Regions from separate parts of the Arthrobacter sp. NamB2 genome, predicted to be linked through region 1. Evidence: riboswitches for the same ligand, from Rfam matches in the RefSeq annotation. Region 1 holds a riboswitch; each other region holds the start of a gene.

Region 1 (10,071 bases):
CATGACCTCGAGCAACCTGGAGACCGCCGACGGCGCTGCTCCGACCGACACCGGAGCGACTGCGGGCGAGGCCGACGACGCGGTCGGGGCGCCCGTCGAGGCACCACGGAAACCGCGTGCGTCACGACGCATCCCGAAGTCGGACGCCGTCCTCGAAGCGGCCGTCGAGCGTGCCCGCCTCGGCGTGCTCGAGGTTGCGCCGGAAGCGCAGGTAGGGCGGCACGTGTCCGCCACCGTCGAGGGCGAGCGCCTGGTGACCCACCGGTTCGAGGCCTTCGTGCCCGGATACGGGGGATGGCAGTGGTTCTCGACCGTTGCCCGGGTGGCGCGCAGCAAGGACGTGACGGTGTGCGAGGTGGGACTGCTGCCGTCGTCGGCCTCCCTGCTGGCACCCGAATGGCTGCCGTGGTCCGAAAGGGTGCGCCCCGAGGACTCGCAGCCGGACGAGGCAACCCCTGGGGATCCGGCACCTGCGGGCAGTGCAGGCGAGGCCGGCAACCCGCCCGCCCCCGCGACCGCCGGCGGATCCTCCTCGGATGATGCGCGCGCCGGTGATTCGACAGTCGATTCCCAGGACGCCGGGACGTCCGACGGGCAGCCCGACGCCGAGTGACGGACCAGTGGCGCCGAAGCGGGAGGAGGGGGCGTTGAGCACCTTCCGCTCGTTCGGTATCCACAACTACAGGTTGTGGTTCATCGGAGCCCTGATCTCGAACATCGGCACCTGGATGCAGCGGACCGCGCAGGACTGGCTGGTCTACGACATCCTCACGGAGCAGAATGCGTCCGCCCTCGGGATCGTGATGGCACTCCAACTCGGTCCGCAGCTCGTCATCGCGCCCTGGGCCGGCCTCATCGCCGACACGGTGGACCGACGACGGCTTCTCGCGACCACGCAGGTGGCCATGGCGCTCCTGGGAGTCGGCCTCGGCCTGATGGTCATCCTCGACGTCGCCGCCCTGTGGCACGTGTATGCGTTCGCCCTGGCGCTGGGCGTCGTCTCGGCCTTCGACGCCCCGGCACGGCAGGCCTTCGTGTCCGAGCTCGTGCGGGACGACTACCTCCCCAACGCCGTGGCGCTCAACAGTGCCTCCTTCAACGGCGCGCGCCTGGTCGGTCCGGCCGTCGCCGGTCTGCTCACGGCCGGCGTGGGGCCCGGCTGGGTGTTCATGATCAATGCGGTGACGTTCGGGGCGATGGTCTACGTGCTGCTCGCCATGCGAAGCTCCGAGCTCAACAAGCAGCCCCGCTCGGCGCCGGGCAAGGGGCGGATCCGCGCTGGATTCCTGTACGTTCGGCAGCGCCCGGACCTGATGGTGGTCATGCTCGCGATCTTCATCGTCGGTACCTTCGGCCTGAACTTCGCGGTGTTCATCGCAGCCATGGCGCGCACCGAGTTCGGGCAGGACGCCGGTGTCTTCGGCGTGCTGTCCTCGGTGATGGCTGTGGGGTCGGTCGCGGGCGCCCTGCTGTCCGCACGGCGGGAACGGCCCCGGTTGCGCTTCATCTTCGGGGCGTCGGCCGCGTTCGGGATCGCCTGCGTGCTGGCTGCCCTCGCTCCCACCCTGTGGCTGTTCGGGGTGGCCCTCGTGCCGGTCGGCCTGTTCGCGCTGACCCTCATGACGAGCGCGAATGCGTATGTGCAGACGACGACGGACCCCGCGATGCGCGGTCGCGTCATGGCGCTCTACTTCGCGATCTTCCTCGGCGGGACGCCCCTCGGTGCGCCCGTGGTCGGATGGGTGTCGGACATGTTCGGCCCGCGGTGGAGCCTTGGTGTCGCTGCCGCCTCCGGGCTCATCGCCGCCGCGGCAGGCATCTTCTGGGCGTGGCGCTACCACGAGGTCCGCCTGCGATACGACCGTTCCGCGCCGCGGCGGCTCCGCCTCGACCACGAGGCCGGCGCGGGGGACTGATCCAGCGCCCGCAGCCGCCTGAGCGGTGCGCCGCCTACAGCAGGTTCTCGACCGTGTAGTCAATGCAGGCAATCAGCGCGGAGACGTCGTCGGGCTCGATCGCCACGAACGTGGCGACGCGGAGCTGGTTCCGACCGAGCTTGCGGTAGGGCTCGACGTCGACGATCCCGTTCGCGCGGAGGACGGCGGCGATGCGCGCGGCATCGACGTCGCCGTCGAAGTCGATCGTGACGATGACGTTCGAGCGGTCCTCGGGCCGGGTGACGTACGGCGCTGCCACGGGCGAGGATTCGGCCCACGAATACAGCCGTCCCGCCGAGTCCGCGGTCCGGGCGGCAGCGAACGGGAGACCGCCCTGTTCGTTGAGCCAGGCGACCTGCGCGTCCAGCGTGACGAGCGTGGACAGCGACGGCGTGTTGTAGGTCTGGTTCAGGCGGGAGTTGTCGATGGCCGTCTGCAGGTTGAGGAAATCCGGTATCCACCGGTCACCGGCGGCGATCCTCGCGGCACGCTCCAACGCCGCGGGGGAGAAGAGGCCGAGCCACAGACCGCCGTCGGACGCGAAGTTCTTCTGCGGGGCGAAGTAGTAGGCGTCGGCCTGCGCGACGTCGACGTCGAGCCCTCCGGCGGCGGACGTCGCATCGACGAGGACGAGCGCTCCGTCGTCCGCGCCCTCGATCCTCCGCACCGGCGCGGCGACGCCGGTGGACGTCTCGTTCTGGGGCCAGGCGTACGTATCGACTCCGGCTTCTGCGACCGGATCCGGACGCGTGCCGGGTTCGGAGGTGACGATGCTGGAGCTCTCGAGGAACGGCGCCTTGTCGGTCGCCGACGCGAACTTCGAGCCGAACTCACCGAAGGACAGGTGCTGCGCCTTCCGGTCCACGAGGCCGAATGCCGCGATGTCCCAGAACGCCGTCGAGCCGCCGACCCCGAGGACTACCTCGTAGCCGTCGGGAGCCCCGAAGAAGGAGCTGAGGCCTTCGCGCACGCGGCCCACCAGGTTCCGCACGGGCGCCTGGCGATGGGAGGTACCCAGCAGTGACCGACCCGCGGAGACGAGGGCGTCGACCTGGCCGCTCCTGACCTTCGAGGGACCGGCTCCGAAGCGGCCGTCCGACGGCAGGAGGTGGTCGGGAATGCGGGGCGATTCGGTCATGGGTGCTCCAGCTGATCGACTGAGGGTGTGGCCCTCATTCTGCCCCAGCGGAGGGATGCCCTCCATTTGTTAACACCGTTCGTGGGCATCATCACCGGCGCCGCCCCACGTCGCCGATCGGTTTTCCAGCCTTCTCCCGCCATGGGTTAACCTTGGGAGGCGTGGGGCGGAACAGGCTGTGGCGGCCGTGCAACCCCTCATCGGCGTGAGGCATTCCCGCCGAGCACCCGCACCGCACCAAGGAGCTGACCCGCATGACGGACCTCATCGACACCACCGAGATGTACCTGCGGACAATCCTTGAACTCGAGGAGGAGAACATCGTCGCTCTCCGCGCGAGGATCGCGGAGCGGTTGCGTCATTCCGGCCCCACGGTCTCCCAGACCATCGGCCGGATGGAACGCGACGGACTCGTCGTCGTCTCGGGCGACCGGCACCTCGAACTCACAGAGCTCGGTCGTCATCGTGCCACAGGCGTCATGAGGAAGCACCGCCTCGCCGAGCGCCTGCTGAGCGACGTCATCGGGCTCGATTGGGCCTACGTCCACGACGAGGCCTGCCGTTGGGAGCACGTGATGAGCGAGCGCGTGGAGCGCAGGCTGTACGAGCTGCTGGGCAAGCCCTCGGAGTCGCCGTACGGCAACCCAATTCCCGGCCTGGAGGCGATCGGCGGCGTCCAGTCGGAGCTGTTCACGGATGGTGTGGTGACCCTGCTCTCGGCGATGGCGACGTACTCCCCGGACAAGCAGGTGACACTGATCCGGCTGGCCGAACCGATCCAGGTGGATCCCGAGCTGCTCACGCAGCTCGACGAGGGCGGGTTGCGTCCGGGAGCCCACCTCACCCTGGAGTCCGTGGGAGGGTACGTGTCCGTGCGCGTTCCAGGCGTGGAGGGCGCCCTCGAACTGCCGCCCGAGGTCGCCTCGCACGTCTTCGTGTCCGTCGCCGCCTGACGCTCCGCCACAGCCGTCGTCACCAAGAACATACCGTTCCGTGATCTGAACGTGACATACCCGCGTATCTGTTGTAGCCTTCATCTCGTGCCAAATTCGCTCTAGATCCGGCACCCTCGTGCAAATCGCCTAGCTCTGCCATTGCCCGAGGTCCGTTCGCACCATCGCATGGCAGAGGCGGGGGAACCAATTTTTGGGTTTCGTCACAGAAATCCTTGGGGTTAAGTCGCTGTTTGCGCAGCGGCCGGGTGACTCCCATCCGAATCCGACAGCTCACCTCGCAGGCGTTGGGAGAGGTAATCCAACGTGTCCAATAGCTCTTCGCTGGGCCGCCACCGCGCGCCCCAGACCACCAGCCCCCTGACTGCTCTTTCCACCGCTGTTGCGTCGAACGCCGGATCGGTGGGCCGCCAGGCAGCCGTCATCGTCGCCGCTTCGGGCCTGGTGCTCACCGCAGGCCTCCCGGCCCATGGAGCCACCACGGCCGAGCGTGAGGTGCAGTCCTCGACCGCCCTGACCGTCAGCCGCGTCGTCGCCGCCGAGGTCAGCGTCCCGGCCACCGCGAAGGTCTCCTTCGACCGCGTAGCCGTCGAGGTGACGCCGGCCCCCGAGGCGGTTGTGGAAGCTCCCGTCGTCGAGGCCGAGCCCGTCGTCGTCGAAGCCGCCGCCCCGGTCGCACTGCCCCAGGCCGCACCGGTAGCGGCCGCGCCGGTCGCAGCCCCCGTCGCAGCAGCACCTGTCGCCGCACAAGCTGCTCCCGCTCCTGTCGCCGCGCAGGCCGCACCCGCTCCCGTCCAGTCCTCCGGCGTCGCTGCCGGACTGGTCGCCTCCGCCTACGCCCAGATCGGCGTTGCGCAGGACTGCACCGCCATGGTCGAGAAGGCGCTGCGCTCGGTCGGCAAGTCCGTCGGCGACCTCGCGCCGGGACAGTTCTACCAGTTCGGCGACGTCGTCGGAACGCCCGCTGCGGGCGACCTCGTGATCACCGGCGGCCACGTAGCGATCTACGTCGGCAACGGCCAGGTCATCAGCGGTGGCCTCAACGGCATGAACACCGGCCTGCACAGCCTGTCAGACCTCCCCGGCGCCAGCTTCGTCCGCGTCCGCTAGAACCCCCCCCACACTCGGAGTATCCCCCCATGTCTTCACGCGTCACGATCGCACGCCACCGAGGAGAAGCGCAGAACGCTGCCGGCTTCTCCGCTCTCGCAAAGTCCGTCACGACCAACGCCGGGGGGATGGGCCGCCAGGCCGCCGTCATCGCCGCGGCCTCGGGCCTCGTCCTGACCAGCGGTGTCGCAGCCAACGCGGCTGACCTGCAGCCGCAGCGCGAGGTATCGGCCTCGAACGTCACCGTCAGTTCGGATCGGCCGGTCGTCGTCGCCTCGACCCAGACCGCCGTGTCCTTCAACATGACGCCGGTCAAGGTCAATGCGAAGCCCGTCGTCGTCGAGCAGGCACCGCTCGAGGAAGCTCCCGTCGCCGAGGAGCCTGTCGTCGAAGTCCCGGCCGTCGTCCAGGCTCCCGCCGTCGCCGCCCCTGCGATCGCCGCCCAGTCGGCTCCCGTTGCTGCCGCCGGCGTCACGGCTGCCGCCGGCGTCACGGCTGCGGCCGCCACCCCGGCTCCTGCACCCGTGGCTTCCTCCGGCGTCGCTGCCACCATCGCGGCAGCGGCCAAGGGCCAGCTCGGCGTCATGCAGGACTGCACCCGCCTCGTCAGCAACTCCCTTGCTGCCGCCGGCATCAACTTCCACGGGTGGCCGGCGGGCTACCTCTCCCTCGGCCGTACGGTGAGCGCGGGCGAGGCCATCCCGGGCGACCTCATCTACTATGCGGACGGCGGCATGGGTCTTGCCCACATCGCGGTCTACATCGGCGGTGGACAGGCCGTGCACGGTGGCTTCAACGGCAACACCACGGTGATCGCTCCGGCCGAGCTCGGATCGGGCGGTGTCTACATCCGCGTCGGTGGCTGACCCAGCACCACGATGATTCGAGGAGGAACCGGCACACTGTGCCGGTTCCTCCTCATTTAAGCGGGTAATCGAGTGCGTGCACCCGATGTGAGCGGCACGTCAAGCCCGCGTGGCGCTGGTTAGCCCCCCGGAGGTCTCCGGCTTACCCTTGCACTGTCACATCCGAAGCTCTTCTCCCGTGCCCCGGGATGGCAACCGGTTGCGGGGAACAGGTCAGCAATGAGGCCAACGCATGCGCACTCTTGTTCTGAATGCAGGGTATGAACCACTGGCGGTCGTCACGTTCCGCCGGGCCCTGGTGCTTGTGCTCACCGGGAAGGCGAGCGTGGTCGCGGAGGACGACGATCCCGTCGTCGGCCCGACCGAAGTCCTCGGCCGGCCCTCGGTGATCCTCCTCAACAGGTATGTCAGGGTCCCTTACCGGCACGAGGTGACAGCCACTCGGCGGGGAGTCCTGCGTCGCGACAACCACCTCTGCGCGTACTGCGGGAAGACCGCCTCGACCATCGACCACGTCATGCCGCGTTCGAGGGGCGGTGCGGACACGTGGGAGAACCTCGTGGCGTGCTGCCTGAAGTGCAACAACGCGAAGGGGGACAAGACGCTCAGCAGCCTCGGCTGGAAGCTGAGGATCGTCCCGCTTCCGCCGAGGGGCCCGCAGTGGCAGATCCGGGAGCTCGAGAAGCCGGCGCCGCAGTGGAGCGCGTTCCTCGCGGAGAGAGCTGCGTGACGGTACGGAAGCCACGGTTCGACGCCGTCGTCCTGGCCGGCGGTCGTTCGTCCCGCCTCGGCGGGGTGCCGAAGGCAGGCCTCGTGCTGGACGGCGCAACCCTGCTGGAGCGCACCTGCACGGCTCTGCGGCAGGCGGAGTCCCTGACGATCGTGGGCCCCGAGGGCGATGCGTCCGGACCGCTGGCCGGAGAGCCTTCGTTCGTCCGCGAGGAGCCGGCCTTCGCCGGACCGGCAGCCGCACTCGTGGCCGGCTTTGCGGCGGGACCCGTTCCGAGGGCGCCCTGGTGCGCGGTGGTCGCCTGCGATATGCCCCGCATCGCCGGCCTGGTCGAAGCACTGCTCGAGGAGGCCACGGGCGGAGGCACGACGTCGCTCGTCGCGATCGACGACGGCCGCGAGCAACCCCTCGCCGCGCTCTACCGGAGCGAGGACCTCGCCGGAGCAATCGATCTCGTCCTTGCTACCGGGTCCGCCGACAACCTCTCGATGCGCAGCCTCCTTGCTAGTGTGAGGACCAGACCCGTCCCGGTTCCGCCGGGAACAACGCACGACGTCGACACCTGGGCAGATGCACGAGCGCTCGGAGTCGACGTTCCCTAGCACCCCCGGAGGGCCCGTGGACGATCGCCAGAGACTACTGCAGGACTGGACGGAGACATTGCTCACCGCCTTCGAGATCGACGGCACGAACGTCGATATCGACGCCGTCCTGGGCCTCGCGGGGAAGGCGGCGCACGGTGTCGTCCGCCCGGCAGCGCCCCTGACCACCTTCGTCGCGGGCTACGCGGCGGGGCTCGCCGTGGGCAGTGGGCAGGCCGACGAGCAGGTCGCGATGCGGTCCGCGATGGCAGTGGCCGATGCGTTGTGCTCAGAGGCCGCGACAGGGGGAGCCGCCGAATGAGCGGGACTGCAGACGCACGCAACGTCGACTGGTCCGTCGCGCGCAAGCTCGCGCACGAGGCCGGGCGACCGCTTCCGTTCCAGACCGTGAACCTCGCCGATGCCCTGGGCCAGACGCTCGCCGAACCGGTACGGGCGTTGCAGGACATCCCGCACTATGCGTCGTCGGCCATGGATGGCTGGGCCGTGAACGGCGAGCCGCCGTGGACGCTCGTCGGCCATGCCGAACCGGAAGAGCATCCGCGGGGCAGGGCCGCGCCGCATGCCGACTCGGGGGAGATCTCGCTCGCACCCGGCGAGGCGACCTTCATCCTCACGGGAGGTGTCGTTCCCCGGAACGCCTCGGGCATCCTGCGGACGGAGCACGGCTCGATCCGCGGCAGCGTCCTGGAACGCAACGAGTCCGCGCGGCAGGACGAGCCGGCACACCATGAGCATGTGCGGCCTGCGGGGGAGGAAGCTGCTGAAGGAGCCGAGGCGATCCCGGCCGGCGTCGTGCTGAACCCTGCACAGATCGCCCTCGCCGCCGTGTGCGGGCATGACACCCTCACGGTCCTTCGTGCGCCGAGGGTGTCGCTGCTCATGACGGGCGACGAGGTCATCGACCATGGACTGCCGCACCCCGGGCAGGTCCGCGACACCTTCGGACCGCAACTGCCCGGGTTCGTCGCGATGCTGGGAGGGCACGTCGATGTCGCCGGTCGGGCGAAGGACGACCTCGACGACGTCATCGCCGCCATCAGCGCCGAAGCGACCGATGAGTTCTCGCTCGCGAGGGCATCCGGCGACGTGCTGATCACGACCGGGGGAACCGGCAGCTCGTCCGCCGATCACATCCGGCGGGCCCTGACCGAGCTCGGTGCCGAGATGATCATCGACGGCATCTCGATGCGGCCCGGGCACCCGACACTCCTGGCGCGGTTGCCCGACGGGCGGTTCCTGGTGGGGCTGCCCGGCAATCCGCTGGCAGCGATGATGGCCATGCTCACGGTCGCGGGTCCCCTGCTCGCCGGACTGCGCGGCTCACCCCTGGAGGATCCGGCGACGGTCAGCATCGCGGACGCCTTCGAGCCACTCCCCGGTCGCAGCCGTCTCGTGCCCTACCGGCTCGAGGCCGGCCGCGCTGTCCCGAGTACGCACCAGCGTTCCGGAATGCTGCGGGGGCTGGCGAGCGCCGACGGCGTCCTGGTGGTGCCGCCGGCCGGGTGCGCACCGGGCGACGTCGTTCCGGCCCTTGCACTGCCTTGGACGGCACGCTGACGCCGGCTCCGATCGCCGTGCCGAAGTAGGGCGCGAGAAGTTGATCGAAGTCAACTAACCTCAGGGTAGGGCCGAGGTAAGGAGTGCAGGATGAACCGGGTCACGCAGCGACGACGCATCACGAAGTTCCGCATCGGAGCGCAGACGGGACGGCGCGAGGACGTTCTTGCGGGGGAGGAACCGCTGGAGATCCGGCTCGGTGGTAGCGCCTTCACCGTCACGATGCGCACTCCGGGCGAGGACTTCGACCTGGTGGCGGGGTTCCTCGTCTCCGAGGGCGTGGTCTGGGAGCCCGGACAGCTTCCCAGCCTGCGCTACTGCGCTGGCGTGGACGAGAACGGCCAGCAGACCTTCAACGTGGTCGAAGCGCAGCTGCGCCCGGGCGTCGAGCTCCCGGACACCGCGATGGAACGCCACGTGTACACATCGAGCTCCTGTGGCATCTGCGGAACGGCGTCGATCGACGCCGTCCGCAAGTCGTCGCGCTTCGACCTCCGCACCGATACCGCGTCCGTCGACCTCGGGGTCCTGGCGTCCCTGCCCGACCGGTTGCGTGAGAGCCAGAAGCTGTTCGACCGCACCGGCGGGGTCCATGCCGCGGGCCTCTTCACCGCCGAGGGGGAGCTGCTGTGCCTGCGGGAGGACGTAGGACGCCACAACGCCGTCGACAAGGTGGTGGGCTGGGCGCTGCGCGAGGGCCTGCTGCCCCTGCGTGGAACCATCCTGCAGGTGTCGGGCCGGGCGTCCTTCGAACTCGTGCAGAAGGCGCAGCTCGCAGGCATCCCCGTGCTGGCCGCCGTCAGCGCCCCGTCGTCGCTGGCAGCCGACCTGGCCGACGACGCCGGGCTCACGCTGGTGGGCTTCAGCCGCGGGACGTCGCTGAACTGCTACTCGCACCCGGAGCGGATCGCAGCCTGAGCGGCGCTCCCGCGGGCACGCACGGCAGGGCCGTCGGTCAGAACGGGTTGAGCAGGCGTTGCACGAACCGCCGGGTGCGCTCCTCGCGGGGAGATCGCAGTACCTGGTCCGGGTGGCCGTGCTCCACCACCACCCCGCCGTCCATGAATACGACCTCGTCGGCGACCTCGCGCGCGAAGGCCAGCTCGTGGGTCACGATCACCATGGTCCACTTCTCGTCGGCGAGCTCCTTGATGACGGTGAGTACCTCGCCCACC
Region 2 (10,071 bases), on a different contig from region 1:
GACTGGCAGCCGACCGTCAGTATCGACGAGGGCTTCCACCGCCTCGCTGCGCACTACCGGCGCTGAATCGCCCTTTCACGCAAGAAGCGCGCACACACGCGAAAGGACGGGATGCAATGCATCCCGTCCTTTCGCTGTGTCGTCGCCGAGGGCGATTAGCGGGTGTAGTACCCGTCGACCGCCATGACGTTGACGGAGTGGATCTGCGTGCCCTGCGAAGGGTTCAGCGCACTGATCATCTGACCGTTACCGAGGTAGATACCGACGTGGCCGCCGCCGTTCTGGCTCACGAGGTCACCCGGCTGCGGGTTGCTGGTGGGCCTCAGGGAGGCGAACTGCGACCACGTGGTGCGGGGCAGGTTGATGCCGTGCTGGGCGTAGACCCACTGCACGAAGCCCGAGCAGTCCCAGGCACCGTAGGAGGTACCGCCGTAGACGTATCCCGAACCTTCGCCCTGCAGCGCAGTCGCGACGATACCGCTGACGGGTCCCCTCGACGCTGCGGACTGCGTGCTGAGGCCCGTGGAGTTTCCTGCAGTTGCGGGAGCAACGACGGCTGCCGACTGCACCGAGTACTGCTGCGGAGCAGCGGAACCACCGAGTGAGATGGACTGGCCGGGGTAGATGATGGAGCTGTACCCAAGCCCGTTGGCCGTGAACAGCGCTTCGAGGCTCAGGCCGTGGGCCGCTGCGATGCTTCCCAGCGTGTCGCCCGCCTGCACCGTGTAGCTGGCCGTCGCAGTCGTGCTGACCGCTGCCTGCTGGGTACTCACGGATTCGAGGCTGACCTCGCCTGCTGCGGCATTCGCCGGGAGCGCTGCGCCGAACATGATGCCCGAAGCGACGGCGACGACGCCGGCGGGCTTGCCTGCGACGGACGCGGTTGCCGTGACGGCACGCGACGCCGTGACGAGGGGGTTGACGCGCGTGGGGACTGCCCGGTGGCGCGCGATATGGCTCTTCTTGGACATGCTGTTGCCTTTCCCAATGCCTGCGAAGTTAGCTGTCGGGTTCGGATGGGACATCCGGACGCCTTGCCTGCAGACCACCGCCCCAAAGCTGGTCTACGCGCGTCTTTACCCCTAGGACTCGTGGAACGAGCCCGCTATCGGTTCCCCCGCCCCTGTCGAACGTGGTGTGCGAACGGTCCATCCTCATCGACAGGGTTAGGCAGAGTGAGGGTGGGCGCCCTTCCGTTGTGGAACGAGCGCGCCCTCAACGGTACGCGCCGTCCGAGCTATTGTCACGTTTGGGTTACGAGGCGCTGATCACTCGGGCGGCAATGGTGCGCCGTCGCCTACATCCTGGCGTTGCGCGGCCTGGGCTGGCAGAACGGGCACAGGAACGAGGAACGGTTCATGAAGGACTCCCTACGCATGGCCGTCTGCCTGCCCTCGTCCAGGCACCGGCGGCAGTAATGCCCCGCGCGCCCATAGGCTTCGAGCTCACGCGCGAAGTATCCCGACGCTCCGTTGACGTTCACGTACAGCGAGTCGAAACTGGTGCCACCCGCGTCGAGGGCACGCTCCATGACAGCCGTCACGGCATCGATGATCCTGACGGTGTCGGGTCGGCGCATCGTGTCGGTGGGACGGGCATAGTGCATCTTCGCGAGCCAGAGCGCCTCGTCCGCGTAGATGTTGCCGATCCCCGAGATGAGGCCCTGGTCGAGGAGGGCGCGCTTGAGTCCCGTCCGGCGCTCCCGCAACCGCCGGTGGAAGCTCTCGACGGAGAACGCGGGATCGAGCGGATCCCTCGCGATGTGCGCAGCCTGGCGCGGTATCAGCGCCAGGTTCTCCACTCCGAGTCCACCGGGTTGTCCATCGGCGGTCGGTTCGAGGTCGGTGACGAACATGCCGCCGAAGATCCGCTGATCGACGAACCGCAGCTCGGTCGGCAGCCGTCCACCCTCCTCGTCGAAGGCGGCGGAGAGCCTGAGGCGGACCTTGAGGTGCTTCTCCGTCGGGGCGTCCGGTTCTTCGATGAGCAGTTGTCCGCTCATGCCGAGATGGGACATCAGCGCGTCCCGCGGCTGGGGGTGCGGCCGGGTCGGGTCCTCGAGCGTCATCCAGAGGAATTTCCCCCGGCGCACCACGTCGCGAATGCGGGCGCCCGTCAGGTTGCCCACGAAATCCTCGGCGCCGAGGACGTGCCTCCGCAGGGACCGGGGATCGAGCACGTCCACCGCCTCGATGCTGCGGCCCGCGGCCCAACGGACCAGTCCGCGTCGGACCACCTCGACCTCGGGCAGCTCGGGCACTCAGGCCCTGTCTGCCTGCTGGGCTCCGGCTCCGGCCGGCTCGCCGTCCGCCTGCTGGGCCCCGGCCGGATCACCGCCGACCGGAGTCGCCGGACGGTCCGAGAGGAGCTTCCAGGACTCTGCGGCCGCCGCCTGCTCGGCCTCTTTCTTCGAATGGCCGCATCCGGATCCGTACTCGACGCCGCCGATCACCAGGCGCGCCGTGAAGGTGCGCGCGTGGTCGGGGCCTGTTCCCTCTACCTGGTAGTCGATTGGGCCCAGGCGCCGACCGGCGGCCGTCTCCTGGATCCGGGTCTTCCAATCGGTGCCCTCACCAAGGATCGCGGAGTCGCGCAGCAAGGGCGCGATCAGCCGCATGACCATGGCGCGTGCAGTCTCGATGCCGTGGCTCAGATAGGCGGCACCGATGACCGCTTCCATGGTGTCCGCAAGGATGGACGCCTTGTCCCGTCCGTTGGTGAGCTTCTCCCCCTGGCCCAGCAGCACGTGGCTGCCGAGGTCGAGGCCGCGCGCCACGCCTGCGAGTGCCTTCGTGCTGACCACCGCGGATCTCCGCTTGGCGAGCTCACCCTCGGACAGGCCGGGGTTGTCCCTGTACAGGGCATCGGTGACCGCAAGACCCAGCACGGAATCGCCCAGGAACTCGAGGCGTTCGTTCGTGGGTATGCCGCCCTTCTCGTAGGCGTAGGACCGGTGCGTCAGGGCAAGACGAAGCGTCTCGGTGTCGATATCGACACCGAGACGCTTCGTGAGTTCTGCTGTATTTTTCACAACCGCATCAGCTGATCCAGCATCGGACGGAAGCCCGCTCAGGCAGGAAGCCCGAGCGGGTCACGGTCCGTTGTCAGACGTCGGCTACCTTGCGGCCCTTGTACTCAAGGAACAGCGGGGTACCGGCTGAATCGGTAACAACCTTGGCCTGGTGGGCGAGGCTGTAGGTGACGCGACCGTTCTCGAGGGTCTTGACCAGCTTGGGGGCGGTTGCCTTCCACTGGGACCGGCGTGCACGGGTATTCGCGCGGGACATCTTCCGCTTCGGGACAGCCACGGCTAACTCTCTTCTCTCTCGTCTGACTCTGACTTTGGTGCCGCGTCGTTCTCTGCGGCGGTGCCCGCCAACCCTGCGAGGGCTGACCAGCGAGGGTCCAAAACTTCGTGGTGGTGGTCCGGATCGTCATTGAGCTGGGCTCCACATTCGGAGCACAGGCCCTTGCAATCCTCCCGGCACACCGGCTGGAAAGGCAGCGATGTGACCACCGCGTCCCGCAGCACGGGCTCCAGATCGACCGAATCGTTCTCCACCCTGTGCTGTTCTTCTTCCTCTTCCACCGACAGCGACTCGGAGTCGCTGTAGAAGAAGAGCTCCTGGAGGTCCACCTCGCGGTCGAACCGCAGTGGCTCCAGGCAACGGCCGCACTCGCCGGTTACCTCGACGTTCGCCGTTCCCGACACCAGGATTCCCTCGTGCACCGATTCGAACCGCAGGTCGAGCTCCATCTCGGAACCCTCCTGCACGCCGATCAGCGCGACTCCGAAGTCCTTGGGCGCCGGTACATGTTCTTCGATTGTCCGCATGCTTCCCGGACTGCGTCCGAGATCCTTGACACTGAAAGTCAAAGGCGAACTGAGATCGCTTTTAATGGTGACTCCTGTAGAACATATGACCGACGTACCATCCTAGCCTGATGAGGCGGGCAGTCCCAAAACGCGCCGCTCGAGGGCCATAGCACCTGGCGTGCCCGGTCCGCCGGTGGGTGCGCGGCAGGGCTGCCCTCCGGACGGGCCCCCGGCGGACGCCGGGTTACGGCACGAGTCGACGTAGGACGGCGTCCGGCACGAAGGGACCCACGTCGCCACCGAGCGACGAGACTTCCTTGATCAGGGTGGACGAGACGTGGGCGAGCTGCGGCGCGGTCGGCAGGAAGACCGTCTCCACGTCGCCCAGGTGACGGTTCATGGTGGCCATGGGCATCTCGTAGTCGAAGTCCAGGCCCGACCTCAACCCCTTGATGAGCGCCGTCGCGCCCTGTTCCCTGCAGAAGTCGGCCAGCAGCCCCGATCCCAACGGGAGGACCGTCACCTCGGGCAGGTGCGCGAGGCTCTGCGCGCAGAACGCCATGCGTTCGTCGATGCCGAACCGGTACTTCTTCGCATAGTTCGTCGACACCGCCACGACCACCTCGTCGAAGAGCCGGGCAGCCCGGCCGATCACATCCACGTGTCCGTTGTGGATGGGGTCGAACGATCCTGGGCAGACGGCGCGTGTCATACACCCCACGGTACCCAGTACCGAGGTGCGCGGGATATGACGCGGCGGTGGCCGGCTGTCGGGGCGGACCAGCAGAGGGCAGCACGGAACGGCAATACTGGTGTCATGACGACACACACGCGGCCGGTTGCCATCGCCGGTGCACCAGCGCCATGGGCGAGGACCGCGCGGGGCGCGAACCTCCTCGGGGACGACGGCACGCTCGGCATCACGATCTTCGAGGAGATCACGGCGCTCGCGCAGGAGCACTCGGCCATCAACCTCGGCCAGGGTTTCCCCGACGAGGACGGTCCGCAGGAGATCCTCGACGCGGCGCGTGCAGCGATCGCCGAGGGAGCGAACCAATACGCACCCGGCCAGGGACTCGCTGTCCTCCGTGAAGCGATCGCAGCCCACCAGGAACGCTTCTACGGGCTGCGGGTCGATCCGAGGACCGACGTCATCGTCAGCACCGGTGCCACGGAGTCGATCGCCGCAGCCATTCTGGCCTTCGCGGGACCGGGCGACGAGGTGCTGACGTTCGAGCCCTTCTACGACTCCTACGGCGCCGTCATCGGCCTCGCCGGTGCCACGCACACCACCGCACCCCTGCTCGCCCCGGATTTCCAGCCGGACGCCGCGGGGCTGGAGGCCGCGTTCAGCGATCGGACGAAGATCGTCGTCCTGAACAATCCGCACAACCCGACGGGCAGCGTCTTCGCCCGTCCCGTCCTCGAACGCATCGTGCAGCTGGCGGAGCGTCACGGCGCCGTCATCGTGACCGACGAGGTCTACGAACACCTGACGTTCGGGACGAGGCACCTGCCGATAGCGTCCCTGCCCGGGGCAGCGGATCGGACCCTGACGATCTCATCGGCGGGGAAGACGTTCTCCGTGACCGGATGGAAGGTCGGCTGGCTCAGCGGACCGGCGGAACTCGTGGCGCAGGTCCGCACCGTCAAGACGTTCCTCACCTATACCTCCGGAACACCGTTCCAGGGAGCCGTCGCCCTCGGCCTGGGTCTTCCCGGGGAGTTCTTCACCTCGATCGCGGCCACGCTGCGGAAGAAGCGGGACCTTCTCGGTGAAGGGCTCCGTGCAGCGGGCTTCGACGTCTTCGAGGCGGAGGGCACCTTCTTCACCATGGTCGACGCCGCACCGCTGGGCATCGGTGACGCGACCGAACTCGCCCGACGCCTGCCGTCGCTCATCGGCGTCGCCGCCATCCCGGTGTCCATGTTCTGCCACGAGGAGGGTGCCGAGCGTACGCGATCCCTGCTGCGCTTCGCGTTCTGCAAGCGGTTCGACGTCATCGAGGAAGGCGCCCGGCGCCTCGGCACACTGAGGGAGCGCGTGTGAGTGCAGCGCATTCCGGAGACGCCGAGCAGCGGACCGACCCTGAACCCGAGCGCGACGGCGGCTTCGACGTCCCGACGCGCTGGTTGTCCGGAATCGGAGCCTATGCGGAGATCGATGAGGACGCCTACATCGAGGGAGCGCTGATCCTCAGCATCGGCGGTGCCCAGCAGTCCCACGTCGATGTGCAGCACCCGGAGCGGATCTTCTACGAGTACCTTCAGCGCATCGCGCACGTCATCGATGTGCTGAGGGCCCCCGGCGCTCCCCTGCGGGTTCTCCATCTCGGCGCGGGAGCCCTCACTCTGGTCCGCTATATCCAGGCGACGCGTCCCGGGTCCGTCCAGGTCGCCGTCGACACCGAAGCCGACCTGATCGACTTCGTCCTCGACGCCATGCCGCTCCCGCACGGTACAGCGTGCGAGGTCGTCATCGCGGACGCGGCGGACGCGGTCCTCGAGCAGCCCGACGCCGCCTTCGACGCCGTCGTACTCGACATCTTCGCGGGAGCCGACGCCCCCTCCCACCTGACCTCGCCGGATTTGGCAGCACACCTGCTGAGGATCTGCGCCGAGGACGGGATCGTCCTGGTCAATGTCGGGGACGATCCTCCGCTGTCCTTCGCCCGGGCCCAGAGCCGCCAGATGACCTCGCTCGCCGTCGAGACCGCCGTGCTGACCGAAGCCGCCATGGTGAGCGGTCGATCCGCAGGGAATGTCATCGTCGCGGCACGACGGCAGTCGTGGCCGGCCGCTTGGACTGCGGCACTCCTCGCCGCCGGGCCACATCCTGCAGCAGTGCTGGTCGGACCCGCGCGGGAGGCCTTCGAGCAGGCGCCCCGCGCGTAGCATCCGCACCGAGGTGTGACGGTCACCACACCGGGAACCGTGCGACGTCGGCCTGTCAAGCGGGAATATGGCGCGCAATCGGCGTTCCATGACTCCTAGCCTTGAGGTGCTGAAGCGCGCACGGAACACCTTCCCACCGAGGGCCGAACGATGAGCCATAGACTCCGCATCACCGTCCGTCCGGACGGTCGCGTCCGCGGCCTGGGCGGTGCCGACCGCGTGTCTCGGTTCCACCGGCCACACGGCAATCAGAGGCCCGCAGCATGAGCCGGGCTCCCTCCTTTCCCATGCAGCACCGCCGCCGCATCGAGCCCTCCCCCGACAACCGACCCGGCAGGAGCGGACGATGACCGCTGAGTATGCAGATTCGACGCTGGCAGCGACGCCGGCGGCAACGTCGAAAAGCCGGGCCCCAGGGCGGATCATCGTCGAGTGGATCACGACGACGGACCACAAGACGATCGGTTACCTCTACATCATCACGTCGTTCGTATGGTTCTCCCTGAGCGGGATCGAGGCCCTCATCATCCGGGCGGAACTCTTCGCACCCGGCATGCAGATCCTGCAGACCAAGGAGCAGTACAACCAGCTGTTCACGATGCACGGCACGATCATGCTGCTCCTCTTCGCGACACCGCTGTTCGCCGGTTTCGCGAACGTGATAATGCCGCTGCAGATCGGCGCACCCGACGTCGCCTTCCCGCGCCTGAACGCCCTCGCCTACTGGTTCTACCTCTTCGGCGGGATCATCGTCGGCCTGGGCATCTTCACGCCCCAGGGCAGTGCCTCCTTTGGCTGGACGTCCTACCCGCCCCTCGCGAACGTCAGCTTCTCCCCCAGTATCGGCGGGGATCTATGGGTTTTCGGGCTGGCGCTGGCAGGCTTCGGCACCATCCTCGGATCCGTCAACTTCATCACCACGATCATCTGCATGCGCGTTCCGGGCATGACCATGTGGCGCATGCCCATCTTCACCTGGAACACCCTGATCACCTCGATCCTCGTCATCATGGCCTTTCCCGTCCTGGCCGCAGCCCTGTTCGCCCTCGGCGCGGACCGCCGGTTCGGAGCGCACATCTTCGACCCGGAGAACGGTGGGGCGATCATGTGGCAGCACCTCTTCTGGTTCTTCGGGCACCCGGAGGTCTACATCATCGCGCTGCCGTTCTTCGGCATCGTCTCCGAGATCTTCCCGGTCTTCAGCCGCAAGCCGATCTTCGGCTACAAGGGCCTGGTCTTCGCGACGATCGCGATCGCGGCGCTGTCCGTGACCGTGTGGGCGCACCACATGTACGTCACCGGGGCTGTCCTGCTGCCGTTCTTCGCCTTCACGACCATGCTCATCGCCGTGCCGACAGGAGTGAAGGTCTTCAACTGGATCGGCACCATGTGGCGCGGGTCCCTCACCTTCGAGACCCCGATGCTCTGGAGCCTCGGCTTCCTCGTCACGTTCATCTTCGGTGGCCTGACCGGTATCATCCTGGCCTCGCCGCCGCTGGACTTCCACGTCTCCGACACCTACTTCGTCGTCGCCCACTTCCACTACGTGGTGTTCGGCACCGTGGTGTTCGCGATGTTCGCCGGGTTCTACTTCTGGTGGCCCAAATTCACCGGCACCATGCTCAACGAGCGGTGGGGCAAGATCCACTTCTGGATGCTGTTCCTCGGTTTCCACGCCACCTTCCTGGTCCAGCACTGGCTCGGCGTCGAGGGTATGCCGCGACGCTATGCCGACTACCTGCCGGAGGACGGCTTCACGGAGATGCACCAGTTCTCCACCATCGGCTCGTTCCTCCTCGGGGCATCCATCATCCCGTTCTGGTGGAACGTCTACATCACCTGGCGGCACGGCAAGAAGGTCGAGGTGGACGATCCATGGGGCTTCGGAGCCTCGCTCGAGTGGGCGACGTCGTGCCCGCCGCCACGCCACAACTTCACGTCCATCCCCCGGATCCGCTCGGAGCGTCCTGCCCTCGACCTGCACCACCCCGAACTGCAGCAGACACATACTCCCGACGACAACGCCGCGAGCTTCATGGGCGCGGCAGACCGGAAGGACGCCAAGGAATGAGGGAAGCACCTGCGCCGTCGCCCGCCGGTCCCGCCACCGTGGCCCTCGCGTGCGCGGTCCTGGCCCTCACCACCGCAGGGCTGGAGCTGCTCGTCGCCTTCCGCGGGGTCGCGCCGTGGAACGGGATCGCGCTGTGCCTGATCGTGACGTCCCTTCTGGTCGGCCTGGTGGGCGGCGCCCACCTCCGTCGACACCGCGATCACGCGCAGCAGACACGGTGACCGCCCGACGAAAAGCCGATTCCCGACGGGTGCTGCACATGCTCGTGCCCGGCGCCCATCCGCGGAGGCCTGCCGAGCGAAGTAGGTGTACGCTCGCGCGGCGTCCGGCAGTTGTACCCTGAGAAGGGCGCACCCCGTCAGGAGCGCCACATGACAGGATGAATGGGGAGGAGGGAACGATGGCTGCCTCGGGGCTCCCCTACGCACGATCCGTCGTTCTCGTCTCACTGATCCTCTCGGTCTCCTCCGCATCGCACGTCGTGGCCGCTGGGCACCTCCCCGCTCCCGGAGTTCTGGTCCTGTTCGGCGTGCTGCTGCTCGTACCGACCCTCCTGATGGCCCGGCGCACGCTCACGCTGCGCTCATCGCTGGTGGCCATGGGATCAGGGCAGATACTGCTGCACCACCTCTTCGGCATGACCGCCGTTCCGGCCGTGTGCCGGAGCTCGTCGGCCACGCCCGGACACCATGCAGCCTTCGAACTCGCGTGCTCGCCGGTTGCGTCGGAACAGCTCGGAGCAGGCACGGCGCCTGCCATGATCGTCCTGCACGCGATCGCCACCCTCATCCTCGCTTTCGCCGTCGCTCGCAGTGACGCAGCGGTCGAGCTCCTGCACGCATGGCTCCGGCCCCTCCTCGCGCCGCCGGTCGTGCCTCCCCTCGCGGCCCCGGCGCATCGTCCGGCCCCCGACGCCACCGCGCCCCTCGCGCCGTTGTCGGTGCATGCCGCCGTGCCGACCCTCCGGGGACCGCCGGCGCTGGTCCAGTCCCCAGCCTGACCCAGCCTCGCCGATAGGAGGAGGTCCACCATGGACCTCGCCGGCGGCAGCTGGGCGCGCGGCGGGCACCGCCAGCACCCCATCAGCTTCCGCTGCTCCATCGCCCGCGATCCCGCGGATGGAGCGCATCCCCGAAAGGCAGTTCAATGACTACTTCCTCCCCCAAGCGCGCCCTCACGACCGGCGCTATCGCCCTAACCACGGCAGGGTTGATGGCCATCGGCCTCGGCGCAGCCAGTGCGCACGTCACCGTCGCACCGGCGTCGACGACCGAGAACGGCTACTCCC
Region 3 (10,071 bases), on a different contig from region 1:
GTGACGAGACCGCAGTGCCGGCCATCAGCGCGATCCTCGAGGCGCTCCCCGAGGACATGAGCGGGCAGGCGTTCCTCGAGGTCCCGGACGAGCGGGACATCCAGAGCATCGAGACCCGGTCCTCGGTCGCCATCACCTGGCTTCCGCGCAGGGGTCTCCCGCACGGTGAGCTGCTGGAGACAGCGGTTCGCGACGCCGTGCGCGTACCCGGCTGGGTGTCCCTCGCCGGCTCCGCCGACGCCGTCAGTGGCGGTACCGAACCCGAGTACGTCGATGTCGACAGAACCATCCTCTGGGAGACCCCGCAACTGCTCGAGACTGCGATCGTGAGGTCGACGGTCAATCCCGAGCGCCCGTCGGGCACCCAACCGTTCTACGCCTGGATCGCGGGGGAGGCAGCGGTGGTGCGGGGACTGCGCCGCTATCTGGTGCGCGATGTGGGCGTCGACCGGAAACAGGTTGCGTTCATGGGGTACTGGCGCAAAGGGCGCGCCGAGTTGTCCTGATGCCGCCGATCGGTTCCCGAGGCGCAGGTTCTCCGGGGGAATTGCGCAGGTTCCCGTGAGCGGAAAGCAGTATTGCACGAAAGATCCACAGGATGGATAACGGAATTGTAACTGCGCGTTCCGTGCCCTAAGGTTTGAGCAGTCGAAGCACGTTCTATTGTGATCCAGGTCCGCACGCCTAACCCTGTCAGCGGACCGCATGAACAACCTGTGACAGGGGTGGAGGATCCACATTCCGGCGGTGCGAGCCGCCTTGGGGTGAAGCCCTCTACGCATTGCTAATCAGCACGGCCCCACCTGCGGTTCCACCGCGTCCGGGGCTGCGCCGAGGGGGCCGAGTCAACTCTTGCTCGAATCCGACAGCTAACTTCGCCGGCGTCCTGAGAGAGGTATGCAGTTGACCCAGACGGTTACGTCCGGGCGCCGTCGCGCGTCCGACGATCGGGCGCACCACCAGTCGGTTCCGCACAGCTTTGCCCCCGCCCTCCCGAGCCGCCGGTCGCTCCGCGTCGGGACGTACGAGGCCCGACCTGCCGTCAGGACCCCCGCGGCCCGCGTGGCCCCCGCCGACACGCGCGCCACGATCGTGACCCATGCTGCGCCCGGCATCGAAGCCGCGCCCGCTTCCGTTGCTGCCCACGTTGCCGTTGCTGAGCCCGTTGCCGTTGCTGCGCCTGCTCCCGTCGCGGCCGTTACCGCCCGCGTGGCCGTTCCAGGCCTCCCGACGGCTCCTGCTCGCGCGCCCATGGCTGCCTCCTCCGCCGGTGGCGCGGCCCCCACCCGCGCCGGTCGACGGGCCGCGACTCCGGCTGGTCCTCCTGCGGCATCCGCCGTCGAAGCCTCGAGCCGGGTTGCAGCACCACGACCGCCCGTGTCGGTTCCGCCCGTCACCGTGCGTGCCCTTCCGGTGCCCGCCCCCTCCGAGCGCCTGCTCAGCCGCCGGGAGATCCGTGAACAGGAGAGGGCCGCGCGCGAGGCAGCCGAAGCCGTGCTCCTGCACTCCGAGAGCCTGGCGTCCGAACGGGTCGAGGTCGCCGTCGTAGAGCCGAGGCGCCCACCGGTCGAGGTTTCAGCCACCGAACCCACACCGGCACCACGGGCGGACGACGTCGACGGCGCTGTCCCGGCGACGCGCCGGAGCGCCCGCCAGCCCTCTGCCGCCGTGCGCCCGCACCAGGGCACACGGCGACGCGCGGCAGTCCGCCCGACGGCAGTCCGCCGCGCCGCAGCCCGCACCACGCCGCTCACACGACTGCGGGACAACGCCGCGACCGCCGGCATCGTCCTCGCTTCCGCCGGTCTGGTCATGGGTGCCGTGGCTCCCTCGACGACGGCCGCGGCCACGGGCAGCAGTGCCACGGCCGCGGAAGCGCCCAGCGTTGCACTGGCCCCGGGTGTCGCTCCTGCTGTCACTGCGCCTGCCGAGGCGTCGGTGACGTTCGGCCTGGAGAGTGCAGGCCCGGCGACCGAGGGCATCGCTCCGAGCATCGCCAGCGCGAGGGCCCTCTCGAGCTCGCTGACCCCGGCAGCGAAGGAACGCAAGGCGTTCGACGTTCCCGTGGCCAATCCCGTCGTGGCTTCGACCTTCGGATACCGGGTCAACCCCATGGGTGGCTACGGCTCGGAACTCCATACCGGCCTGGACTACGCCAGCGCGTGCGGTACGCCCGTCATGGCAGCCGATGCGGGAACCGTCATCGACTCCGGCTGGCATGCCTACGGAGGAGGCCAGCGCATCGTCGTCGATCACGGCGACGGCATGAAGACCACCTACAACCACATGAGCGTGCTCGAGGTACCGGCCGGTACCCAGGTGCACCGTGGCGAGGTCCTCGGCGCGGTCGGCAGCACCGGGAACTCCACCGGTTGCCACCTGCACTTCGAGGTCATGGTGAACGACGAAAAGGTCGATCCGCAGCCCTGGCTCTAGCCCGGGCGAACCCGGCATCGCGCTGCACCCGACGGTGAGCACGCGGCCATGGCGGACGCCGGTACCGCGCAGGAGCGATCCGAGAAGGCGCCCCGGCGCCTGTCAGGGCAACGGTTCGCTGACGACGGCGGGATCCTTGTACCCGAGGGGCATCCTCAACCGGAGTGACTCGGGCTTCATCTCGAACGCCATGTGGGTCGCCTTGCCCAGCGGGTCGCCGTCGAGTTGAACCTCCAGCGGTTCGTGCAGGGTGACCTCGGCGGTACGGCACTGGAAGTACTCGAGCGACGGGTCCTTGCCCTTGCCCTTCCCCCGCGCGACGAGCTTGCCGGCGACGGCCAGCCAGCCCAGCCTGCCCTTCGGGGCGACCGTCATGAGGTCCATCAGGCCGTCGTCGATCTTCGCACCGGGGAAGATCTCCAGACCGCCCATGATCTTTCCGCAGTTGCCACCCATGACGCTGCGCAGGCGGCGGACGAAGGGCTTTCCGCCGTCGACCGAGATGGTGGTCCGCGCAGGCCTGCCCGGCAGGTTCCGGATGCCCGCGTCCACGTAGGCGAGCCAGCCCACCTTGTCCTTCAGGTCGTCGCGCGTATCGGACATGATGGCGGCGTCGTAGCCGATGCCCGCCATGACGAGGAAGACGTGGGCGTCCTGTGCCCGGTCCACCGTCACGTGCACGACGTCGATGGTGCGTTCCGTCCCCCTGAACGCAGCCTCGACGGCGGCGTCCGGATCATCGACGGCGATGTCGAGGTTGCGGGCGAGCAGGTTTCCTGTCCCGAGCGGCACGATGGCCATCATGGTGCCGGTCTCCGCGAGCTCCTCGGCAACACACCTCACCGTACCGTCTCCGCCGGCCGCGATCACGAGATCGACGCCGGCGTCCAACGCCTGGCGTGCCTGGCCGTGCCCGGGGTCGTCCTCCGTGGTCTCGATGACCAGGGGTTCCTCCCAGCCGTCCTCCGCCGAGACGCGCCTGACAGCACCCTCGACATCGCCGGTGGTGGCCTTGATGGGGTTGATGATGAGCGCGGCGCGGCGACTGCCCGATCCGGCGTCGGCGGCCGTGGCGGGCGTTGCTTCGGGTGGTGCGTCGGTAGGCATGATGTCCTTCGTCCGGGTGTCAACGGGGGCCTCTGCCGAGCTTATCGCTGCGGGTGGCCGCCCTAGGGGTAATCTTTCGGACGTGACATTCACCCAGCGATACGTGGCACTCGGCGACTCCTTCACCGAAGGGGTGGGCGACTGGGACCCGGCATCGCCCAACGGTGTCCGCGGTTGGGCCGACCGCGTGGCCGAGCAGCTCATCCTCGCCGATCCGTCCTGGGGCTACGCCAACCTGGCGATCCGCGGCCGGAAGATGCGCCAGATCCTCGACGAGCAGGTCGACGCCGCCCTGCTGCTGGAGCCGACGCTCGTCACGATCTATGCCGGCGCCAACGACATCCTCCGCCCGCGCATCGACATCGACCGCCTGATGGGGCACTACGACGAAGGCGTCGGCAGGCTCCGCGAGGCGGGCGTCGACGTCGTGCTGTTCACGGGGTTCGACGCGTCGGGGTCGGCCGTGTTCGGCAAGACCCGGGGCCGCACGGCGGTCTACAACGAGTGGGTGCGCGAGATCGCCGACACGAGGGCCGCCACCGTCGTCGACTACTGGCGCCTGCGCGAGTTCCAGGACTGGGGCTACTGGGATGTGGACCGGATGCACATGTCGGCGGCCGGTCACACGCTCATGGCCGCGCGGGTCCTCGAGGCCATGCAGGCATCGCACCGCATCGACCTGCCGGAACTCGGGGAGCGACCTGCCCTGAGACGCATGGAGCAACTGCGGGCCGACGCGCAGTGGGCGCGGGAGTACCTGACGCCGTGGGTCGGCAGGCGGCTGCGCGGTGTCTCGTCGGGCGATACCCTGACGCCGAAGTATCCGACGCCGACCCATCCGCGCCGGGTCACGACCAGCGCCTGAGGCTCCGGGCGAACGGGTAGCAGCCCGCCCTCACCACGATCTTCGGGACGTGCGCAAGCACGGGGCGCACAGCCTGGACCCCCGTCGGCGCAGGGAACCGATGTGCCAGAATGAGCGGATGGCGGCGCACTGGCTCACACCCGAGGAGCGGCGCGCGTGGCTGGCCCTCTATGCGCTGTCGTCACTCCTCCCGGCGAGCCTCGACGCCCATCTCTTCCGCGAGGCGCGCATCACCCTGTTCGACTACCACGTGCTGGCCATGCTCTCCGAGGCCGAGGATGCCCGCCTGCCCATGAGCGAACTGGCCGCGCGTTCGGCGGCATCCCTCTCACGCCTGAGTCACGTGGTCAAGAAGCTCGAGGTCCGCGGGTGGGTGGCCCGCGTACCCTCGTCGTCCGACGGGCGCGTGACCACCGCATCGCTCACGCCGGCCGGGCTCGAGATGCTGACGGAGCTGGCGGTGTCCCATGTCGCCCAGGTCCGCTCCACCGTCTTCGACGCGCTCGACGAACAGGACGTGACAGACCTCGATCGGGTCGGCCGGAAGATCCTGCGCGGCATGGACAGCGCCCACTGGATCCTCGCCGACGGCGAGGCGGCGGTGGAGGCCGACATCACGGGCGGGGCGCCGGCGCGGGGATCCGGTGCCGCCCTCGACGCCCCTGGTGCCGACCAGGCACCCGAGACCGGCGCATAGGCCCGGCAGGACAGGAGGGCGCATGACCCAGACACACTCCCGGCCACACTCGCGGCACGAGCCCCGGATCCTCGCCATCGTCCTGGCGGGAGGGTCGGGCGGACGCCTCGGGGCGCTGACCAATCACCGGGCCAAGCCGGCCATGCCGCTGGGCGGCAGCTTCCGGCTGATCGACGTCCCCCTGTCCAACCTGCACCACAGCGGGATCTCCGACGTCTGGATCATGGAGCAGTACCAGCCCAAGACCATCAACGACCACCTCCGCAACGGCCGGCCCTGGGACCTCGACCGCACGCGCGGCGGACTGCTGGTGCTGCCCCCCTTCAGCGGCCACGAGGGCGAGGGCTTCGCCGAGGGCAACGCGGACGGGCTCCTCCGCCAGGCATCCTTCATCCGGGACTTCGCGCCGGACCTCGTGCTGGTGCTGAGTTCGGACCACCTGTACCGGCTCGACTATCGCGACGTCGTCGACACGCACGTCAGGACCGGCGCCGCCCTCACGATGGTCACGGTCGACTTCGACGGCGACGCGTCCAACCACGGCGTGGCGGACGTCGACGACGACGGGCGCGTCACCGGGTTCGCCTACAAGCCGGAGAACCCGCGAACCACCATCGTCGCCGCCGAGGTCTTCCTCTATACCGCCGCAAGCCTGCTCGACGCCCTCGAACGGTTGCAGGACGACCACGGCGGCCTCGGTGACTACGGCCACCACCTGGTTCCCCACCTCGTGGAGCAGGGCTCCGTGGTCGAGCACCGGCTCGAAGGGTACTGGCGTGATCTCGGCACCCCGGCCAACTACCTCCGCGCCCACCTCGACCTGCTCGACGGCAAGGGCCTGGAGCTCGCGGACCCGGCGTGGCCGATCCTCACCGAGCCTCCGCAGCTGGCCCCTGCGTTCATCGGCGATGGGTCCGTCATCGGCAATGCGCTGATCGCACCCGGCGCCGTGGTGCACGGCACGGTCCGCAGGAGCGTCATCGGATCCGGCGCAACGGTCGAGGCGGGGGCCGTCGTCGAGGACTCCGTCCTGCTGGACCGCGTGCGGGTCGCGGACGGCGGCTCCGTCAGGTACGCCGTCGTCGATTCGGGCGCCGTCGTGTCCGGAGCCCGCGAGGGTACGGGACCCGACGATCCCCTGATCGTCCCCAGGGACTGACGGACGCGCGACCGGCCGGTTTTGGTCAAGCAAGATACAGCCGGTAGTATGGTAAGGCGTTTGGCTGCGGCTGATGCTGCCCCGTCGTCAGGACGGGACGGAATTTGCCCAGCTACCCGTGACTACCTAGAATTTAAGGCTGTGTCGACCGCAAGGCCGTACCCAGCCTAATCTTCACCGTCTTCCCCGCGGCGAGGCGCTTCGGCAGGTTCTCACCCTGCCAGGTCAACCTCCGGAAAGCTGCAGTAATAACGGTGTCATTACTGGTGGCGGGACGCTCAACAAGTGATTCCGTCACGTTCATCTAATCTGGAGGAGAGTTATGGCAGCCCACTGCCAAGTGACCGGAGCCGAGCCCGGCTTTGGACACAGCATTTCGCACTCGCACCGCCGCAACAAGCGCCGGTTCGACCCCAACATTCAGAAGAAGCGCTACTACGTGCCTTCCCTGCGCCGCAACGTGACACTGCAGGTCTCCGCCCGTGGCATCAAGACGATTGATGTCCGTGGCATCGACGCTGTCGTGGCGTCCATCCTCGCGAGAGGAGTGAAGCTCTAATGGCAAAGGACAAAGACGTACGTCCGATCATCAAGCTGAAGTCCACCGCTGGTACGGGCTACACCTACGTGACACGCAAGAACCGTCGTAACGATCCGGACCGCATGGTCCTGATGAAGTACGACCCCAAGATCCGCAAGCACGTCGAATTCCGAGAGGAGCGCTAACCATGGCCAAGAAGTCAAAGATTGCTCGCAACGAGCAGCGCAAGGTCATCGTCGAGCGCTACGCAGCCAAGCGCCTCGAGCTGAAGAAGACTCTCGTCGACGAGAACGCCACCGATGAAGCACGCGAAGCAGCACGCCTCGGCCTGCAGAAGCTTCCCCGCAACGCTTCGCCGGTGCGCCTGCGCAACCGCGACCAGATCGACGGACGCCCGCGCGGAACGATCCAGAAGTTCGGGATCTCACGCATCCGGTTCCGTGACATGGCCCACCGCGGCGAACTGCCCGGCGTAACCAAGTCGAGCTGGTAACACCCTTCGGAGCGTCACGCTCCAGCAGCATCGTCCACCGCCCCTGGCGGTGACCGGAGAAGCCGGCAGCCCTCGGGCTGCCGGCTTCTCCGTCGTTCCGGCCCAGGCCGGCTCCGAGGGGATCCGCTCGGAGCCGATCCGGGCGGCGAACCGCCCCGAAAAGGCCGCGATTCTGCCGGAAAGCCGCGTAAACACGCGGAACAGGGCGCACTAGCTGATAGGTTTTCGGACAGAGGCTTTTCGTATACCGTGAAAAGCTCGTTCCGAAGAGTGACGTCCAGGAGGACCTAAAGTGGCTAAAAACCGTAGTGAACTTGTCGCCGAGGTAGCAGCGAAGGCTGACACCAGCCAGGCATCGGTCAACAGCGTCCTTGACGCTCTGTTCGACGTCTTTGCCGAGTCCATCGCCAAGGACGAGAAGATCACCATCCCCGGATGGCTCGCCGTCGAGCGCACCAGCCGCGCAGCGCGCACCGGCCGTAACCCCCAGACGGGTGAGACGATCCAGATCGCCGCCGGGCACAGCGTCAAGCTGACCGCAGGCTCCAAGCTGAAGGCTTCCGCCAAGTAGCTTCCAGATCCCCGGAGGGCCGCTGCCGTGACGGCAGCGGCCCTCCGTCTCGGATCGATGTCTCGCCCGAAGCAGGGACCTGTCCATGATTGGCCCTATTTCTACTCCGGGTAGAGAATGGTGTACGTGTCGACTACAGCGAAGCAACCCCGCAGCGCGCTTGCCGGCGCCGACCGGACCGGCGTCGGAAACGTCTGGCTGATCCTCGCGGGTGTCGTCGTCTTCGCGGCACTCGTCGTCGCGCTGTTCTACTCGGGCGCCGCCGCAGCTCGGCAACTCGGTGATCCGGGTGCCGTCACCCGGTGGGGGCTGCCCGTCGCGAAGGTCCTGAACAACACGGCCGCCGCCGCCACCATCGGCGCCCTCGTCTTCGCCGTGGTCATGCTGCCGCGGCATGTAGCGGGCAAGGGCCGCACCCCCAAGCCGGATGCGGCCGAGCACCCCGCCTTCTCCCGAGTATTGCTGCTCGCCGCCGTCTCCGCCGTCGCCTGGACGCTGGGCGCGCTCGGCGTCATGGTCTTCACCTACTCGGACGCGGCGGGCCTGCCGCTGAGCACCGACCCCGCCTACACCCAGGGGCTGGCGGCGTTCCTCACCGACTTCTCGACGGGACGTGCCTGGCTGGTGACGTCCATCGTCTCGGCCGTGCTCGCCACGATCCTCTTCGGTGTCCGGTCGCAGACGGGCCTCGCTCTCACGATGGTGCTCGCGCTCCTGAATCTCCTACCGATGGCGCTGATCGGGCATTCCGCCAGCGGTGACGACCACAACGCAGCGGTCAACTCCATCGCACTGCACCTCGTCGGCGTGTGTCTCTGGGTGGGCGGCATCATCTCCCTCGCCGTCGTCGGCGGCACTCTCGGCAATCAGACGCTGCCGGTACTCAAGCGCTTCTCGGCCCTGGCGGGGTTCGCCTTTTTCCTCGTCGTGGCCTCCGGCGTGGTGAACGCGAGCCTCCGCATCACCGACCTGGCTCAGCTGAGCTCGCAGTGGGGGCTGCTCGTCACCTTCAAGACCATCGCCACGCTCCTGCTCGGCGGCGTCGGCTGGATGCACCGGCAGTGGATCATCCCGCAATTGGAGGCAACCAACGGCACGGCGGCCTCCAAGCACTCCGCACGTCGCGTGCTCTGGCAGCTCATCGCCGTAGAACTGGTCATCATGGCTGCCGTCTCCGGCGTGGCCGGCGCCCTCGGTCGCACTGCGCCGCCCCGGGCCGAGGAGTTGCCCACCGAGGCCGATCCCGCCCGCATCCTCACCGGATACGACCTCCCGCCCGAACCCACCGCCGCCCGGTGGCTCACGGAATGGCGCCCCGACTGGCTGTGGATCACCGTCGCCGTGACTCTCGGCGTCGCGTACGTCCTCGGGGTGATGAAGCTCCGCCGCCGTGGCGATGCGTGGTCGCTCCTGCGGCTCGCCAGCTGGGTCGTCGGCCTGGTGCTGCTGACCTACTTCACGTCCGGAGCGCCGGCGATCTACGGGATGGTGCTCTTCAGCGCGCACATGATCGACCACATGGCGCTGACCATGGTGGTGCCGCTGTTCCTCATCCTCGGCGCACCCGTCACGCTGGCCCTCAAGGCCCTTGCCGCGCGACGTGACGGCAGCCGCGGCCTGCGCGAGTGGATCCTCGTCATCGTGCACTCGTGGCCCTCACGCATCATCACGCATCCGCTGTTCGCGGCGGGCAACTTCGTGGCGTCGATCATCGTGTTCTACTACTCGCCGCTGTTCGGATTCGCCCTGCGCGAGCACGTCGGCCACGAGCTGATGATCACGCACTTCCTCATCACGGGCTACATCTTCGTGCTCTCGATGATCGGTTCCGACCCCGTGCCGCTGCGCGCTCCGTACCCCCTGCGCATCCTGCTGCTCTTCGCGACCATGGCCTTCCACGCCTTCTTCGGCGTCACCCTCATGGGGTCGACGTCGTTGCTGGAAGCGTCCTGGTTCGGGAACATGGGCCGCGAGTGGGGCGTTTCGGCCCTGGCCGACCAGCAGGTGGGCGGCGCCGTCACATGGGGAGTCGGTGAGCTGCCGACGTTGCTGCTGGCCATCGGAGTCGCAATCATGTGGTCCCGATCGGACGCCCGCGAGACCAAGCGCAAGGACCGGGCAGCCGACAGGAATAATGACGCCGACCTCACGGCTTACAACAGCATGTTCGCCGACCTCGCCGCGCGCGACGCCGGACCCCGC

Evidence for each region. Region 1 has a riboswitch for cyclic di-AMP ahead of FDK12_RS08500 (NlpC/P60 family protein). Riboswitches for the same ligand answer to the same signal wherever they lie in the genome.
Region 2: another riboswitch for cyclic di-AMP. It lies ahead of FDK12_RS03150 (C40 family peptidase); the one in region 1 lies ahead of FDK12_RS08500 (NlpC/P60 family protein).
Region 3: another riboswitch for cyclic di-AMP. It lies ahead of FDK12_RS06425 (M23 family metallopeptidase); the one in region 1 lies ahead of FDK12_RS08500 (NlpC/P60 family protein).

What each region holds. Positions count from the first base shown of each region.
Region 1 covers NZ_SZWI01000003.1:436,659-446,729, reverse strand. Annotated here, with positions in the region: gene FDK12_RS08520 (DUF3027 domain-containing protein) at 2-613, shown strand; gene FDK12_RS08515 (MFS transporter) at 648-1,916, shown strand; gene serC (phosphoserine transaminase) at 1,951-3,075, opposite strand; gene FDK12_RS08505 (metal-dependent transcriptional regulator) at 3,330-4,028, shown strand; cyclic di-AMP (ydaO/yuaA leader) riboswitch at 4,145-4,329, shown strand; gene FDK12_RS08500 (NlpC/P60 family protein) at 4,335-5,138, shown strand; gene FDK12_RS08495 (NlpC/P60 family protein) at 5,168-6,004, shown strand; gene FDK12_RS08490 (HNH endonuclease) at 6,237-6,734, shown strand; gene FDK12_RS08485 (molybdenum cofactor guanylyltransferase) at 6,731-7,336, shown strand; gene FDK12_RS08480 (DUF6457 domain-containing protein) at 7,353-7,637, shown strand; gene FDK12_RS08475 (molybdopterin molybdotransferase MoeA) at 7,634-8,896, shown strand; gene fdhD (formate dehydrogenase accessory sulfurtransferase FdhD) at 8,987-9,814, shown strand; gene FDK12_RS08465 (amino acid ABC transporter ATP-binding protein) at 9,852-10,071, opposite strand, start outside.
Region 2 covers NZ_SZWI01000001.1:681,003-691,073, reverse strand. Annotated here, with positions in the region: gene FDK12_RS03155 (NAD-dependent epimerase/dehydratase family protein) at 1-66, shown strand, start outside; gene FDK12_RS03150 (C40 family peptidase) at 156-971, opposite strand; cyclic di-AMP (ydaO/yuaA leader) riboswitch at 974-1,183, opposite strand; gene mutM (bifunctional DNA-formamidopyrimidine glycosylase/DNA-(apurinic or apyrimidinic site) lyase) at 1,298-2,260, opposite strand; gene rnc (ribonuclease III) at 2,261-3,031, opposite strand; gene rpmF (50S ribosomal protein L32) at 3,105-3,308, opposite strand; gene FDK12_RS03130 (YceD family protein) at 3,311-3,877, opposite strand; gene coaD (pantetheine-phosphate adenylyltransferase) at 4,062-4,529, opposite strand; gene FDK12_RS03120 (aminotransferase class I/II-fold pyridoxal phosphate-dependent enzyme) at 4,635-5,867, shown strand; gene FDK12_RS03115 (spermidine synthase) at 5,864-6,712, shown strand; gene ctaD (cytochrome c oxidase subunit I) at 7,059-8,783, shown strand; gene FDK12_RS03105 (hypothetical protein) at 8,780-9,004, shown strand; gene FDK12_RS03100 (hypothetical protein) at 9,184-9,783, shown strand; gene FDK12_RS03095 (YcnI family protein) at 9,930-10,071, shown strand, end outside.
Region 3 covers NZ_SZWI01000002.1:570,476-580,546, forward strand. Annotated here, with positions in the region: gene FDK12_RS06420 (siderophore-interacting protein) at 1-506, shown strand, start outside; cyclic di-AMP (ydaO/yuaA leader) riboswitch at 672-900, shown strand; gene FDK12_RS06425 (M23 family metallopeptidase) at 904-2,436, shown strand; gene FDK12_RS06430 (diacylglycerol/lipid kinase family protein) at 2,539-3,543, opposite strand; gene FDK12_RS06435 (SGNH/GDSL hydrolase family protein) at 3,626-4,408, shown strand; gene FDK12_RS06440 (MarR family winged helix-turn-helix transcriptional regulator) at 4,527-5,105, shown strand; gene FDK12_RS06445 (glucose-1-phosphate adenylyltransferase family protein) at 5,128-6,264, shown strand; gene rpmB (50S ribosomal protein L28) at 6,587-6,823, shown strand; gene rpmG (50S ribosomal protein L33) at 6,823-6,990, shown strand; gene rpsN (30S ribosomal protein S14) at 6,993-7,298, shown strand; gene FDK12_RS06465 (HU family DNA-binding protein) at 7,591-7,869, shown strand; gene FDK12_RS06470 (cytochrome c oxidase assembly protein) at 7,996-10,071, shown strand, end outside.